DNA from 2 places in the Brevibacillus sp. HD3.3A genome. Region 2 is predicted to be linked to the other one. Evidence: a T-box and tRNA genes for the amino acid it is inferred to sense, from the RefSeq annotation. Region 2 holds a T-box; the other holds one or more tRNA genes.
The links. A T-box is a leader RNA that pairs with one kind of tRNA and senses whether it is charged. The one in region 2 lies ahead of HP435_RS09615 (valine--tRNA ligase), so its partner is inferred to be a tRNA-Val.
Positions count from the first base shown of each region.

Region 1: it encodes a tRNA-Val, which carries the amino acid that the T-box ahead of HP435_RS09615 (valine--tRNA ligase) is inferred to sense. The anticodon was not compared.

Region 1 covers NZ_CP085874.1:4,032,905-4,039,681, reverse strand. Annotated here, with positions in the region: gene HP435_RS18700 (hypothetical protein) at 1-443, shown strand, start outside; gene thiM (hydroxyethylthiazole kinase) at 433-1,245, shown strand; gene HP435_RS18690 (phospholipase A2 family protein) at 1,766-2,050, opposite strand; tRNA gene HP435_RS18685 (tRNA-Ser) at 2,215-2,307, shown strand; tRNA gene HP435_RS18680 (tRNA-Glu) at 2,312-2,385, shown strand; tRNA gene HP435_RS18675 (tRNA-Val) at 2,436-2,511, shown strand; tRNA gene HP435_RS18670 (tRNA-Leu) at 2,521-2,604, shown strand; gene HP435_RS18665 (FecCD family ABC transporter permease) at 2,771-3,775, opposite strand; gene HP435_RS18660 (FecCD family ABC transporter permease) at 3,772-4,773, opposite strand; gene HP435_RS18655 (AraC family transcriptional regulator) at 4,863-6,777, opposite strand, start outside.
Region 2 covers NZ_CP085874.1:1,962,084-1,968,860, reverse strand. Annotated here, with positions in the region: gene HP435_RS09615 (valine--tRNA ligase) at 1-2,280, opposite strand, end outside; T-box leader at 2,321-2,567, opposite strand; gene HP435_RS09610 (STAS domain-containing protein) at 2,601-2,951, opposite strand; gene HP435_RS09605 (ATP-binding protein) at 3,057-4,301, opposite strand; gene HP435_RS09600 (PP2C family protein-serine/threonine phosphatase) at 4,317-6,131, opposite strand; gene HP435_RS09595 (hypothetical protein) at 6,308-6,493, shown strand; gene HP435_RS09590 (protein kinase family protein) at 6,534-6,777, opposite strand, start outside.

The DNA.
Region 1 (6,777 bases), 2.1 Mb from region 2:
ATGTGGACGAATACGTCGATCAGTTGCATGGAGAATACAACACCTTCCTGGAAGAGACGAAGCATATTTTCCCGCATTCCAAAGATTGGGAGTTTCTTGATCGGTGGAAATCGCTCAAAGTCGAGGAATTGAAGGAAAAATGGGTAGAGGAAAACCGGATCGCGCATCCGGATGAACGTTTGAAGATTTGCGGTACGCTGGAGGACTTTGAAATTTTGCAGCAGCGGGCGGGGCGCATTTCTTTTTTGGCAAAGGTGCGGGACGATACGGACACGCTCTGGAAGGTGGTTGCCAGCTCGCCTGAATTGCCTGTCTTGCATCATTCCTATATCATCATAGGAGTAAGACAGGATCATCCGGAGCTGGGGAAAATCGTGGAAGTGTTCAAGATGGTTCCCCGCTCTGTAGATAGGAAAGAGAGGGAAGGCGAACGTGAAGCTTGAAGCGATCAGTGAACTGCTTGAAAAAGTACGGGAGCGCAATCCGCTTGTGCACAACATCACCAACGTTGTCGTGACCAACTTTACAGCCAATGGCTTGCTCGCGCTCGGAGCATCTCCCGTCATGGCTTATGCGAAGCAAGAAGTGGCGGACATGGCGAAAATCGCGGGATCACTCGTCCTGAACATGGGCACCTTGAGCGAGCGGGAAGTAAAGGCGATGCTGATTGCGGGCAAATCGGCCAATCAGCACCACGTTCCGGTCTTGTTCGATCCGGTAGGCGCAGGAGCAACCCCGTATCGAACCGAAACGGCACAAAAAATCGTGCGCGAGCTAGATATCGCCCTGGTTCGCGGAAATGCGGCGGAGATTGCCAACGTCATCGGGGAATCGTGGGAGATTAAAGGCGTGGACGCAGGCGAGGCAGGCGGAGATGTCGCTTCGCTCGCCAAAGCAGCTGCCGAGAAGCTGGAGACGGTAGTGGCGATCACGGGCAAGGTGGATGTCATTTCAGATGGCAGTACGGTGTACGCCATCGACAACGGCCATCCGATCTTGACCAAAGTGACGGGAACAGGCTGCCTGTTGACTTCCGTCATGGGGGCTTTTGCCGCTGTTGCCGAAAACACGTTGGCGGCTGGGGCTGCTGCGCTCGTCGCATACGGTGTGGCTGCGCAAAAAGCAGCGGAAAAATCGGCGGCAGACGGTCCGGGCAGCTTCCAGATTCAGTTTTTGGATGCGCTGTCCTCCGTATCGGCCGACGATATCCATCGGCTGGGCAAGATCGAACAGCATAAGCTGTAAGAACCGAAAGCAGACTCGTCGCTGTTCGGAAGCCGAGAAGCCGGATTTTGGCAGCAAGTTGCCTTGGGTGGGGCGGGAAGAGCAGCTTCTTCCCGTCTCACCGCTTGGGCATGTGCTTTGGGAATGAAAAAATCCCCTGTTTTCCAGGGGACGAAAATGATCGCGACTGTATGGCTATGATTAGGCTAGATAAGTTAGGGCGTAGCTGTAATTTCGCAGCGTATAGCATAAGAGCTTCTTTTGGTGCTCCGAGAGCGCTAGGAATACAAATTCTACTTGATCATTTTCAAACTTGCGGACGTAAAAGCAGGAAATCCCATGGCAGATCACTTCTCTTTTAAGCGACAGTGCAGCACGGGCGTCGGTGCATATGTGTACTTCCACGGCGTGTAACCTCCTTGGACATTCAATAGAGTACCAAAAAAAGCCAAGGAAAATCACGGGAAATATGGCGGAATTATGTCCAAGTAGTTACCGTTTTTTGTATAAAGAATGATAAGAATGACAATTCGTAAAAAGGCTACTTCATGTCGTCAGGAATACACTTCGATCGGGAAAAATAGGCGGAAATCATCGCAGCCATCCTGCCTTTTTCCGTGCTCATATCGATCTTGTCCTGCAAACAGCGCAGCAGCTCCTGATCGCAGCTGCACGAAAAGTAGCCGCGCTTCTGGTAGCAGTAGTCATGTTTTTTGCAGCAACGGTCGATATCGTCGATAGGGGCGCCTGGTCCAGAGCAGCCTGGCCCGCACCAATTTCCGTACAAACAAGGGATACGTCTTGCCCGCCGTCGTCTTCTGCCCACCTGTCATCACTCCGCAACATAGATGATTACTGGTAGCATATTGGCGGAGGGAGAAACTTGCTTTAGGCAATTCCCACAAATTTTAAAATATATCTTGTAATCGTTTGCTAGATATGATAGATTAATTCTTGCCTGAGCTGTACAGCTCGGCAAGTGATACAGATGGATGGATGTCCGAGCGGCCGAAGGAGCACGATTGGAAATCGTGTAGGCGGGGTCGACCCGTCTCGTGGGTTCAAATCCCACTCCATCCGCCATCTTGGCCCGTTGGTGAAGCGGTTTAACACAGCAGCCTTTCACGCTGTCATACAGGGGTTCGAATCCCCTACGGGTCACTTAGAAGCCCAACAACTGGTTGGGGCCCCGGCGAAAGTCGGGGTATTGTGGAGGCTTAGCTCAGCTGGGAGAGCATCTGCCTTACAAGCAGAGGGTCGGCGGTTCGATCCCGTCAGCCTCCACCATTTTCATACGCGGTCGTGGCGGAATTGGCAGACGCGCTAGATTCAGGTTCTAGTGGTGGCAACACCGTGGAGGTTCAAGTCCTCTCGACCGCATCGCTTTATCAATGAAAGGTTCTTGTTCTGCTGTTTCTGGCAGAACAGGAGCCTTTTTGCTATTTCCAAATCATGTACAAGCATTTGGCCATGCAAAACAAAAATCCCATCCATACAGAAAAAGGAGCCGGGGGACCAGCCTCCGACTCCTTTTCGCTTCTGCCGATCATGCCCCTGGCCGTTTGCGCCTGAACAGGAGGTACAGGAAAAACGGAGCGCCCACTCCGGCGGTAAATACGCCCGCAGGAATATCGAGCGGCAAGAACAGCATTCGTCCCGCCAGATCGGCAAGCAGCAGCACGATTGCGCCGATGAGCGCTGCCGTCGGGATGACGATTCCGTAGCGATTGCCGACGAGCTTTCTCGCCATATGCGGGGCAAGCAGGCCGATGAAGGAGATCGTTCCGGCGATGCCGACCGCTACCCCGGCGAGGGCGACGCTGAGCAGCATCGCGACCATTCGGCTCATCTGAAGTCTGCTGCCGAGACCGATCGCTGTTTCTTCGCCGAGCGCCTGAATGTCCAGCTCTTTCGCATACAAGAGCGACAGCGGGATCAAAGCGACGATCCACGGCCAGATGGCCTTGATATAGCTCCAGTTCGTCCCGTACAAGCTGCCCGTCATCCAGTTCAGCACCTGGGCTGCGAGATAGGCGGGGCCGCTCAGCAGCAAAAACATCGTCAAGGCGCTCATCGCCGTCGAGATGCCGATACCGATTAGCACGAGCCGGGACGGAGTGACTCCCTTTTTCCAGGCGAACGAGTAGTTGACCGAAGCAGCGGCGAATGCCCCTGCGATCGCGATGATCGGCACGTAATGAATACTGTAGCTGGTAAAGGCGGTCATAAAAGCGACCACTGCTACCGAAGCGCCGCCCGTAACGCCGAGCAGGTCCGGAGAAGCGAGCGGATTGCGGATCACTCCTTGCAGCAGGCTGCCGGAAACAGCCAATGCCGCGCCGATCAGGAGCGCCGCTACGATGCGTGGCAAACGAAACTGTGTAATAATCAGATCGCTTCCTTCGCCGTTCATGCCGACAAGCGACAGGACCACGTCCCGAATCGGAATGGATACACTGCCGAGCGACAGACAGAAGACGGCGAGGATCAAAGCCGCAACGGCAAGCGAGCTTACGATCGTCGCATTTTTCCATGTCGGACGTCTCTTCATGACTTCCTCCTTCTCGCCACGAAGATCAGGAACGGAACGCCGATCAGCGCCGTCGCCACGCCGACCGGGACTTCTTTCGGCATAAGGACGAAGCGCGCGGCGAGGTCAGCCGCTACCAGCAAAATCGCTCCGGTCAAGGCGCTGTAAGGAAGCAGCCAGCGGTGATCGCTGCCTACCGCGTATCGGCACAGATGCGGCACGATGAGTCCGACGAAGGCGATCGGTCCCGCCGCCGCTACGGAGCTGCCAGCCAGAAGGACGACTGCGAGCGCGGAGGCGGCCCGGATCAGTGTCAGCCGCTGACCGAGCGACTTGGCGTTGTCGTCGCCTAGCGCCAGCACATTGAGGGAGCCTGCGATCAGCATTGCGAGGAGCCAGCCGACGCACAAGTACGGCAGGACGAACAGCAGATGGCCCAGCTCTCGACCCGATACAGAGCCGATCATCCAGAGCAGCGCCGTTTCCAGCGAATGCTTGTGAATGAGCATAATCCCTGAGGTGACCGAGGACGCGAAGGCAGCAACAGCCGCCCCGGCCAGCGTCAGCTTGATCGGCTCGAAACCGCCGCCCCCCTGCATGCTCAGCGTATATACGAACAAGGAAGTTATCGCCGCTCCGCCGAGCGCGATCCAGATCATGCTGCTCATCGGCAGGGACGATCCGGTTAAGGCAAGTCCGATAACGATAAACAGAACGGCACCGGAATTGATCCCGAGCAGAGAAGGCGAGGCTATCGGGTTTTTCGTCAGCACCTGCATGATCGCTCCGGCAACGGCCAAGCTCGCTCCGACGGCGGCGGCGATCAGCGCCCGGGGAACACGCGTAGTCGTCACGATCAGATGCTCGTTGGAGCCGTCAAACTGTGTATAGGCGAGCCAGATGTCGCGAAGGCCGAATTGTTGCAGCCCGAACAGGACGCTGGCCAGCATCCCGAGCAGAAGGATCGCACACCCGACGGCAAGCCCGATCCATTTCCATTTCCGCCTGCGACTTTGCATCACTATCCCATTGTCCTTCACCTCTTTTCGTGTTCTGAACAAGAAAAAAACCGGCGTCAGCTTCAAGCCGACGCCAGCCAGCGTTTATGTTACTTCACTTCGAAATAAGCGGCCAGCTCATCGAGCAGCAAGTTCGCCGCCTTGTAGCCGCCTGCCGAGTTCCAGATCGCCTCGTCTACCTGGATCACCTTGTTCGCTTTGGCAACGTTCAAGTTTTTGAACAGCGGGTCGTTTTTCCATTCCTCCACAACCTTCGCCGCATCGTTTTTCCCGGCTTGCTCCGACACGAAGTAAAACATGACGTCTCCGTCCATGCTCGGGATCGTTTCCTTCGTCATCACTTCGATGAAAGAATCTTTGTCCTGAGCGGGCGGGCGAGCGATGCCGAGTTGATCGAGCAGCACCCCGGAGAATGTCTGCTTCTGGTAAATCCGCACCTGCGACGCGGAGAAGCGGACGACCGACACTTTTGTTGCCGCTTTGCTGCCCAGCTTCGCCTTCACGTCGGCAACGCGCTTGTTGAAGTCCGCCATCGCTTTTTCGCCTTCGTCCTTCTTGTTGATCGCTTCCATGTACAGCTTGAAATTGATTTGCCAGTCGCCAGCCAGGTCAGCCGCGAATATGGTCGGCGCAATCTGGTTCAACTGCTCGTATATTTTCTCCTGCCGGACTTTGTTTCCGATAATGAGATCCGGCTTCAAGCTTGCGATCATCTCGATATTCGGCTGCAACTCGTCGCCGACGACCGTGACGTCTTGCATCTCGTCCTTGATATGGTTGTACCACGGCGAGCCGACCCACGATTGGACGGCGCCGATCGGCTTCACGCCTACAGCAAGCAGCGCTTCCGTACCTTCGTTTGTCAAAATGACGACTCTCTTCGGCGTGCCGTTCACTGTCGTTTCGCCCATTGCGTGCTTGATGACGCGGGGCGCTTCTTTATCCGACGAAGTCTGGGACGCCGGGGCTGTCGCCTCTGTATTTTGCTGTTGTCCTGCCGTCCCGCTGGCCCCCGTACCCGGATTTGTCGTACCTCCGGAGCATGCGCTTAGCAGCAAAGCGAAGCAAAAGAGCAGTGTAACGGCTAAAGATGTTCTGGTCTTTCTACGCATCGATAAATGTCCCTCTCTCTCATGTTGATAACGATTATCAATTACATGAACACTATACCGTTGAAGCTCTCGCGCAACAATGGGAGATGTGGACAGGAAGGATGGATTTTTTAGACGTTGCTCCTGTTTCAGCGCCTTTTCTTTAAAAGCGGTCGGCGAAACGCCCTCGTTTTTTTTGAACTGGCGGCTGAAATAGTAGCTGTCCGGGTAACCGACGCTTTCGGCAATTTCTTTAAGCGTGCAATCGGTCCCAAGCAGCAGCTCTTTCGCTTTCGTCATGCGAAGCTGGATTAAGTAATCGATCGGGCTCGTCTCGTAGCGTCGCTTGAACCAGCGCAAAAATTGGCGCGGATTGCAGTCGAGCATCTCTACGAGCGATTCAAGCGTAATCGGCCGGGCGTAATGCTGGTTCATGAACAGCACCGCCTGGGTGACCGGGTCCGGCTTGATCGGCTCGATTCCCTGCTGGTCGAGCTGCCGCATGACTTCGTAGACGAATTGATAAAATAACGACTTCACATGCAATTTGTCGATAAGACCAGCCGCGATCCATTCCTTCGCCATTCGCTCGGCGATATCGAGCAAAAAAACAGGATATTGCGGCGCAAATCCGTACTGCATGCGAAACGGATCGTCCAGCTCCGCTTGCCGCATCAATTCTTTGCGGCTAGGAAGGGAGGCCGATGCCTTGTACAAAATCATGTAATATTCGAATGATTGCTTGGCGGCAATATCGAGGCAAACGCCCTTGCCCCCGTGAAAAAGATGAAATCGCTGCACATCGTACGGCACTCCGTCGAGCCTTACTTGCGCGCTTCCGCGGGTCGCATACAAAAAAGCGTTGGCTGGCAGCCGATAGGCGAGCAGCTCTTCGCCGCTTTCCATGCTTCTA
Region 2 (6,777 bases):
TTTCTTGGACATCGGCACGTTTACTTCCGCACGGATATTGCGCACGCTGCGGATAATTTCCATCAGCAAGTTCATTTCGCCCTCTGCCTCAGCGAAAATCCACTGCTCATTGACCGCAGGCCAAGGAGCTACGGTAATGCTCTCGCCTTGGTGCGGCAGCGCCTGCCAAATTTCCTCAGTGATGAATGGCATGAATGGGTGCAGCAGCTTGAGTGTTTGATCCAGCACGGTGACGAGTACCGATTGGGTCGTTTTCTTCGCTGCTTCGTCGTTTCCGTAGAGCGGCAGCTTCGCCATCTCGATGTACCAGTCGCACAGGTCATCCCAGATGAAGTTGTACAGCACGCGGCCCGCTTCGCCAAACTCAAATGCGTCGGACAGGCGCGTGACGTCAGCGATCGTCGCTTGCAGACGGGAGAGAATCCACTTGTCTGGCGTCGACAGCTCGCCGCTGAGATCTATATCGTCGTAAGTGAATCCGGTCAAGTTCATCAGGGCAAAACGCGAGGCGTTCCAAATCTTGTTCGCGAAGTTGCGGTTAGCCTCCACCTTTTCCCAGTAGAAGCGTTGGTCGTTCCCTGGCGAGTTTCCTGTAGCCAGTGTGAAACGCAGAGCGTCCGCGCCGTACTTTTCGATCACTTCCATCGGATCGACACCGTTTCCGAGCGACTTGGACATTTTGCGGCCTTCGGAGTCGCGGATAATGCCGTGAATCAGCACGGATTCAAACGGACTTTTTCCGGTAAATTCAAGACCGGAGAACATCATGCGCGCTACCCAGAAGAAAATGATGTCATATCCGGTAACCAGTACATTGGTCGGGTAGAAATACTTCATGTCCTCGGATTCTTCCGGCCAGCCGAGCGTGGAGAACGGCCACAGACCTGACGAGAACCACGTATCGAGAACGTCGTTGTCTTGCTCCAGCTTGTGGCTGTGGCAGCTCGGACATTCGCTTACATCGTCACGAGATACGACGGTTTCCCCGCAATCTGCGCAATACCAGGCAGGAATGCGGTGACCCCACCAGAGCTGGCGGGAAATGCACCAGTCGCGGATGTTTTCGATCCAGCGCAAGTAGTTCGTTTTGAAGCGCTCCGGAACGAACTTGACGCTTTCTTCGCTGTTGGAGTTGGCAAGCGCCAGGTCAGCCAATGGCTGCATTTTTACAAACCACTGGGTAGACAGGTACGGTTCCACGACAGCATCGCTGCGCTCACTGTGACCTACCTGGTGAATGTGCTCCTCTACCTTGAACATTACGCCTTGCTCTGTCAAATCTTTAATGATTTGCTTGCGGCACGCAAAACGGTCCAGACCTTTGTAAATGCCTGCCTGTTCGTTCATCGTTCCGGTTTCGTCCATGACGACGATTTGCGGCAACTGATGGCGAAGTCCCAGTTCAAAGTCGTTCGGATCGTGCGCAGGCGTGATTTTTACCGCGCCGGAACCGAACTCGGGATCGACATACGTGTCTGCTACGATCGGGATTTCCCGGCCGACAATCGGCAAAATGACCATTTTTCCGATCAAATGCTTGTAGCGCTCGTCTTCCGGATGGACAGCGACTGCCGTATCACCGAGCATCGTTTCCGGACGAGTGGTCGCTACTTCGATGTAGCCAGTACCGTCAGCCAGCGGATAACGCATGTGGTGAAGCGCGCCTTTTACTTCTTTGTAAATAACTTCGATATCGGACAGAGCCGTACGGGCAGCCGGGTCCCAGTTGATGATGCGGTTGCCGCGGTAGATCAGCCCTTTTTCGTACAGACGGACGAATACTTCGCGCACCGCTTTGGACAAGCCTTCATCCATCGTGAAACGCTCGCGGGAGTAATCCAGGGCAAGACCGAGCTTTTCCCACTGCTCGCGAATGTGCGAAGCGTAAATATGCTTCCATTCCCATACTTTTTCGATGAACTTGTCACGGCCGAGGTCGTGGCGGGAGATTCCTTCTTCGCGCAAAGTCGCTTCTACACGGGCTTGTGTGGCGATCCCTGCGTGGTCCATCCCTGGCAAAAACAGCGTGCTGTACCCTTGCATCCGTTTGGCGCGCGTGATGATATCTTGAAGCGTCGTATCAAGCGCGTGGCCCAAATGCAGCTTGCCTGTTACGTTCGGAGGCGGGATGACGATCGTGAACGGACGCTTCGCCGGGTCGCGTTCCGCCTTGAAAAACTGCTTTTCGATCCAGTACGGATACCATTTGCTCTCTGCTGCCTTCGGATCGTAGTTCTTCGGCAGCAATTGGTCGATGTCGGTTGTTGGCTGATTTGACATAGTTAGGTCCTCCTCTAGAAAAAATAAAAAAACCCTTCATCCAAAGGACGAAAGGATTTCATTTCGCGGTACCACCTTTGTTAACAGACGACAGGCAAAACTGCCCATCGCAAGTTCCCTCAAACAAGATAACGGCTGCGAACCGCTTTCGGCTAGACACATCGTGTTCACCAAAAACAACTCCCGGGCGACCTTCAGTCCATTGTCTCCTTAGAGAATCTTCCAGCAACTGATTCTCCTCTCTGTAAAAGGGCTCCTGACCTACTCTTCCCGATCATCATTGATACGATATGTAGTTGTGGGATCATTGCCTTTGCTTATTATATACAATCACGCTGTTTGGCGTCAAACCCGGTTTCGCCTACTTTTCCGACCGTAATGCCCAGCGCCTCGGTAAAGCCCAGTACACTTAAAATGTCCAAAATTTCTTCCCGGACATTGACAATCTCTACCTGTTTGCCAGAGGCAAGCAATTCTTTCGTTGTGAAATACAGACTGCCAATACCGGAAGAATCTACAAAGGATACACCATGAAAATCGACAGTCACGGAATGGTTTCGCCCTCCGTATTGCTGGAGCAGTTCACCCACTCGATCTCCCACCGCCATGTCCAGCTCTCCAGCGAAAAACAGCGTCGCCTGTCCGTTCGTCTCTGTTGCTCGGTAGTCCATGCTCAAACTCCTCTCAATAGGTATCGGTACACCTGATTCTTTTCTCTCTCTCATGTTACCCGGTTCACTCCACTTGCAAACATTTGGTATTTTCCCCAATGTTCATCAGCTTGGCAACGCACTCTCCAAAATAAGCTTGGTCCCTTGTGCTGTGCTGCTCAAATAAATGCGATCGCAGTATTGCAGCATGACATGAAAGCCCGCACCGAGGGAGTTTCGCGTCGAAAATCCTTGCTGCAACGTCGCTCGCGGCAAGTCCTCCAGCAAAATCCCCTGCCCCTGGTCGTGAATGACAACCCGGCAAAGTCCCAGATCGTTTGCTATGTACAAAGTAATCGTTCCACCGCTTCCATGCTTGAGTGTATTCGAAGCCGCTTCGTTAACCGCCACCAAAAATTGCAGCAATCGGTTGGCAACAAGCCCCAACGGCTCAAGAGCACGCTTGAACGCTCGCCTGAGCAAAGCCAGATCGCCTGGCTCCTTGATGTCCATCGCCAGCGATTTCCGGCCCTCCCGCAGCAAAAAAAACAGCTCTTCGTCGCTTAGCAGCAGCAGCTTTCCGGCGGTAACCACCCCTAAAATATCGCGGTAAATCTCCCATTCGCGCCGCTTTCTCATCCGTTCTTCCGCGATAGCTGCCGTGACATCGATCAGGGCAATCCCACAGGTACGGTCCGGGAGATCGGAAACATACATCTCGAATACTTTTTTCCCGTCGCCGCTGACGATCTGCTCCCGCAGCGATTCGCCTGCGCCACGAACAGCCGCTTCGTTGATCAGACGCTGCATCTGTGTCTCGACATCCGGATCTGCCCGACTCGATCCAAGCGGGCGGATGTTTCCGTCATCAAAAAGGTAGAGGAAGATCGATTCGATTTGCCGCAGGATCGACAGCTTTTGCAGCTCCTGTTTAATCAGCCGTCCTCGCTCGTCGTCGCGATCTTTCCAATTAGTTAATACGTCTGTAGGGTCCAATTCGCCACGCAAATGCCAGGTGTGAAATTCTTCCAGAAGCAATCGCTCCAGAACTTCTTCTTTGCGCAAAACCTTCTCGATATCAACGACATAGTAAGGAACACCGTTGATTCCCTGTAGCCCGCTGCCGATAATGCGAAAATCGAAAGCGAGCTCGACCTCCATGCGTCCATGCAATTGTTTGGACGGACTAAGCAGGCCGATAGCTGTCCGGCTGACTGCTATCAATTGCGCTTGACTTGTTTCCATTGTCGCAAGCTCCGTCACTTTTACCTTGCGCGGCGGCAGCACTTTTTGGGCGGACCCGCCAGAACGGAGCTCCAGAAGACAGTTGCGACAAGAGGGATTGTCCGGACACTGTTCACACAGAATCACCGTTCATCCTCCTATTCACGGGCGCTTCAGCTCGGGTACTCCCAACAGTACAGGAGTTTCCTTTCCTCTCTGTCCAGCAGAAGAGCCGGACTGAAACTGCAAAATCAAAACGGATATGTCGTCGGTTTGCTGGCCTTGGCGCATCATCGCCCACAGGTACGATTCCACACGCTCAATCGTCTCTTCACTGCCCGGCTCGTGCTCGTCCAAAAGAACAGCAAGTTCTTCGAGCAAACCGTGAGAGCTTCGCAGCACATCTTTTCTTCCCGTATCCAATAATCCATCTGTGTATAGTAGTAGTATACCCTCTTCTTTCAAGGGTACTTCCTCAAGCTGATAGGTGCTATCCGCCAAAAGCCCTAGTCCTACGCCCCCGTTGCAGCGCAGAACCGCTTTTTTCGTCGCCGACAAATAGAGCGGCTGCGGATGGCCTGCCCTGGCAAGCAAAATTTTGTGCTGGACAGAGTCGTAGACGGCGACCAGCATGGTAATGTACGAGCGCGTTTTGGCCAAATCGGTATACAGCAGCTGATTCAACCGCTGCAAAATGTCGTCCGGCGACGCGTTGTTTTGCAGCACCGCCCTTACGGCAATGCGAATGCCTGTCGCCCAAATGCTCGCAGGCAGACCGTGCCCGGATACGTCCGCTACAATAAAACAAGTGTAGCGTTCATCAATCGGGACAAAATCAATGTAATCTCCGCCTACGTAAGTGACCGGAACAAAAACGGTTCTGGCGCGCAATCCGTCCACCCGCCATTCCTCTTTCGGAATCAGCATGGACTGGATTCTGCGAGCCAAGCCCATCTCCAGCTCAAGCTCTTTCAGCTCTGACGACTGGTGCTCATGCAGGCAGCGCAAGATCAATCCCCGCACGGTCACGAGCAGCAGTTGGAAAAACGATTGCTCCAGCTCTTTTGTTTCCATATCGTACTCGTTGCATACAGTCTGAGCCAACAGCCTGACATAGCGGGGTGTCTTGGCGGTGTCCCACTGCTCCGAGACGACAATCCGCTCCTCGACAAAGTGCGCAGCGCCATGGTCGTCGCGTCTGCCCCGCTCCATGTGAAAATAAACATCCCCGTGCTCGGACTCCCAACTGATGCCAATGTAAGCAAGTGTTTTGATTTGATGAAACCAGACATCTACAAGCTCAGTCGTTATGCGGTGAATGCTATCGTAATGGACGTCGCTCACGCTGATTTTGTTGCTCGCAATCAGCAATTCCTCGTAATTTTGCTTGAGTTCCTCAACGAGAGACAGCTGATTGTTCATCCACTTCGTATGGGCGAGTTGCTGGGTAAGCCTCGATTCCAGAGAGCTGACCGACGATAGCGTCTCCGACATGAGATGCTGGTTGTCCCTATTGTTTAAGTATGTCCGAACGCTCGTATAGCCAACAGCTATAGCCAACCCTACTTTAGCATAAAACGGCATTTCCGGCAGCGCAAGCAAGGAAGCGGTGATGACCAGAAGAATCACCTGCACGATGCCTGTGTGCTGCCTTGTGCTCATTTGCCAGTCCATTAAAAGCTGGGCACCCTTGATTTGCGTTTTCGCGCGCAGCGGTCTGTGCGTCAAAAGCAAAAAGAGCAAGGAAACGATGCCCGCCAGATAAGTCCCTGAACAAAACGGCACCCCTAGCCCGTGACCGATCCAGGCGAAAGCAAGAACGAGCAAACTGCCAAGTCCCCAGGCAATCAGTCCGATCCCTTGCAAAAAAGAAATGTCAAACCATCTATGCGGTTGCCGCTGCAAGCCGCAGGATAAGAAAATCAAATACACACCTATACCTATCCCTGACAAGTAGAGTGCTATTTTCCAGATCATTCGCTCACCTTTACACGTTCGTCCTAGCCTTCCTGCCCTATACGTTCCCGTTTCCTCCCATTCTCAAACCCATATGTTCAAATATACGTAAACAAGAAAGAAATCTCGTTTTTTCGCTGCGGAAATCTAGGCACTGACCCAGCCCACCTCGCATATGCTGAAATGAGGTGATAACGATGATGAATTTTCGCTGGAAGTACAACCCTACCTACCTGCGAATCAAATATGGATGCAAGCAAGTGTTGATTCCCTTGATGATTTTTCAGTTCATCCGCACCGTCCTGTTTCCCACCTCGTTTGACGTGATCCTTCTCGGCCTGCTCGCCCTTTTGTACGTGGCGATCGTGCTGGAGTGGCTGTAAATGCAAAAAGCAACGCCCCACCTTTGTGAGACGTTGCTCGTCAAAAAGCTTGCTGGACCCAACGGTGCAACCGCATCAGACGGTCCATATCTTTTTCCAGGCGCTTCACCGCGTACAGCTCACTCCAATCTTTGCGATTGTGGTAATAGACGTCGATGTCCCTCATGATTCGTTCCGGGTACGACAGGAACGCTGCCAACAGCTCGATTTCTTCCGGTCGCAAGGGAAAAATGGCTGCGTAGCGATGGTACAGCTGGGAGGCGCCTGCTTCATCTCCCGCCAGT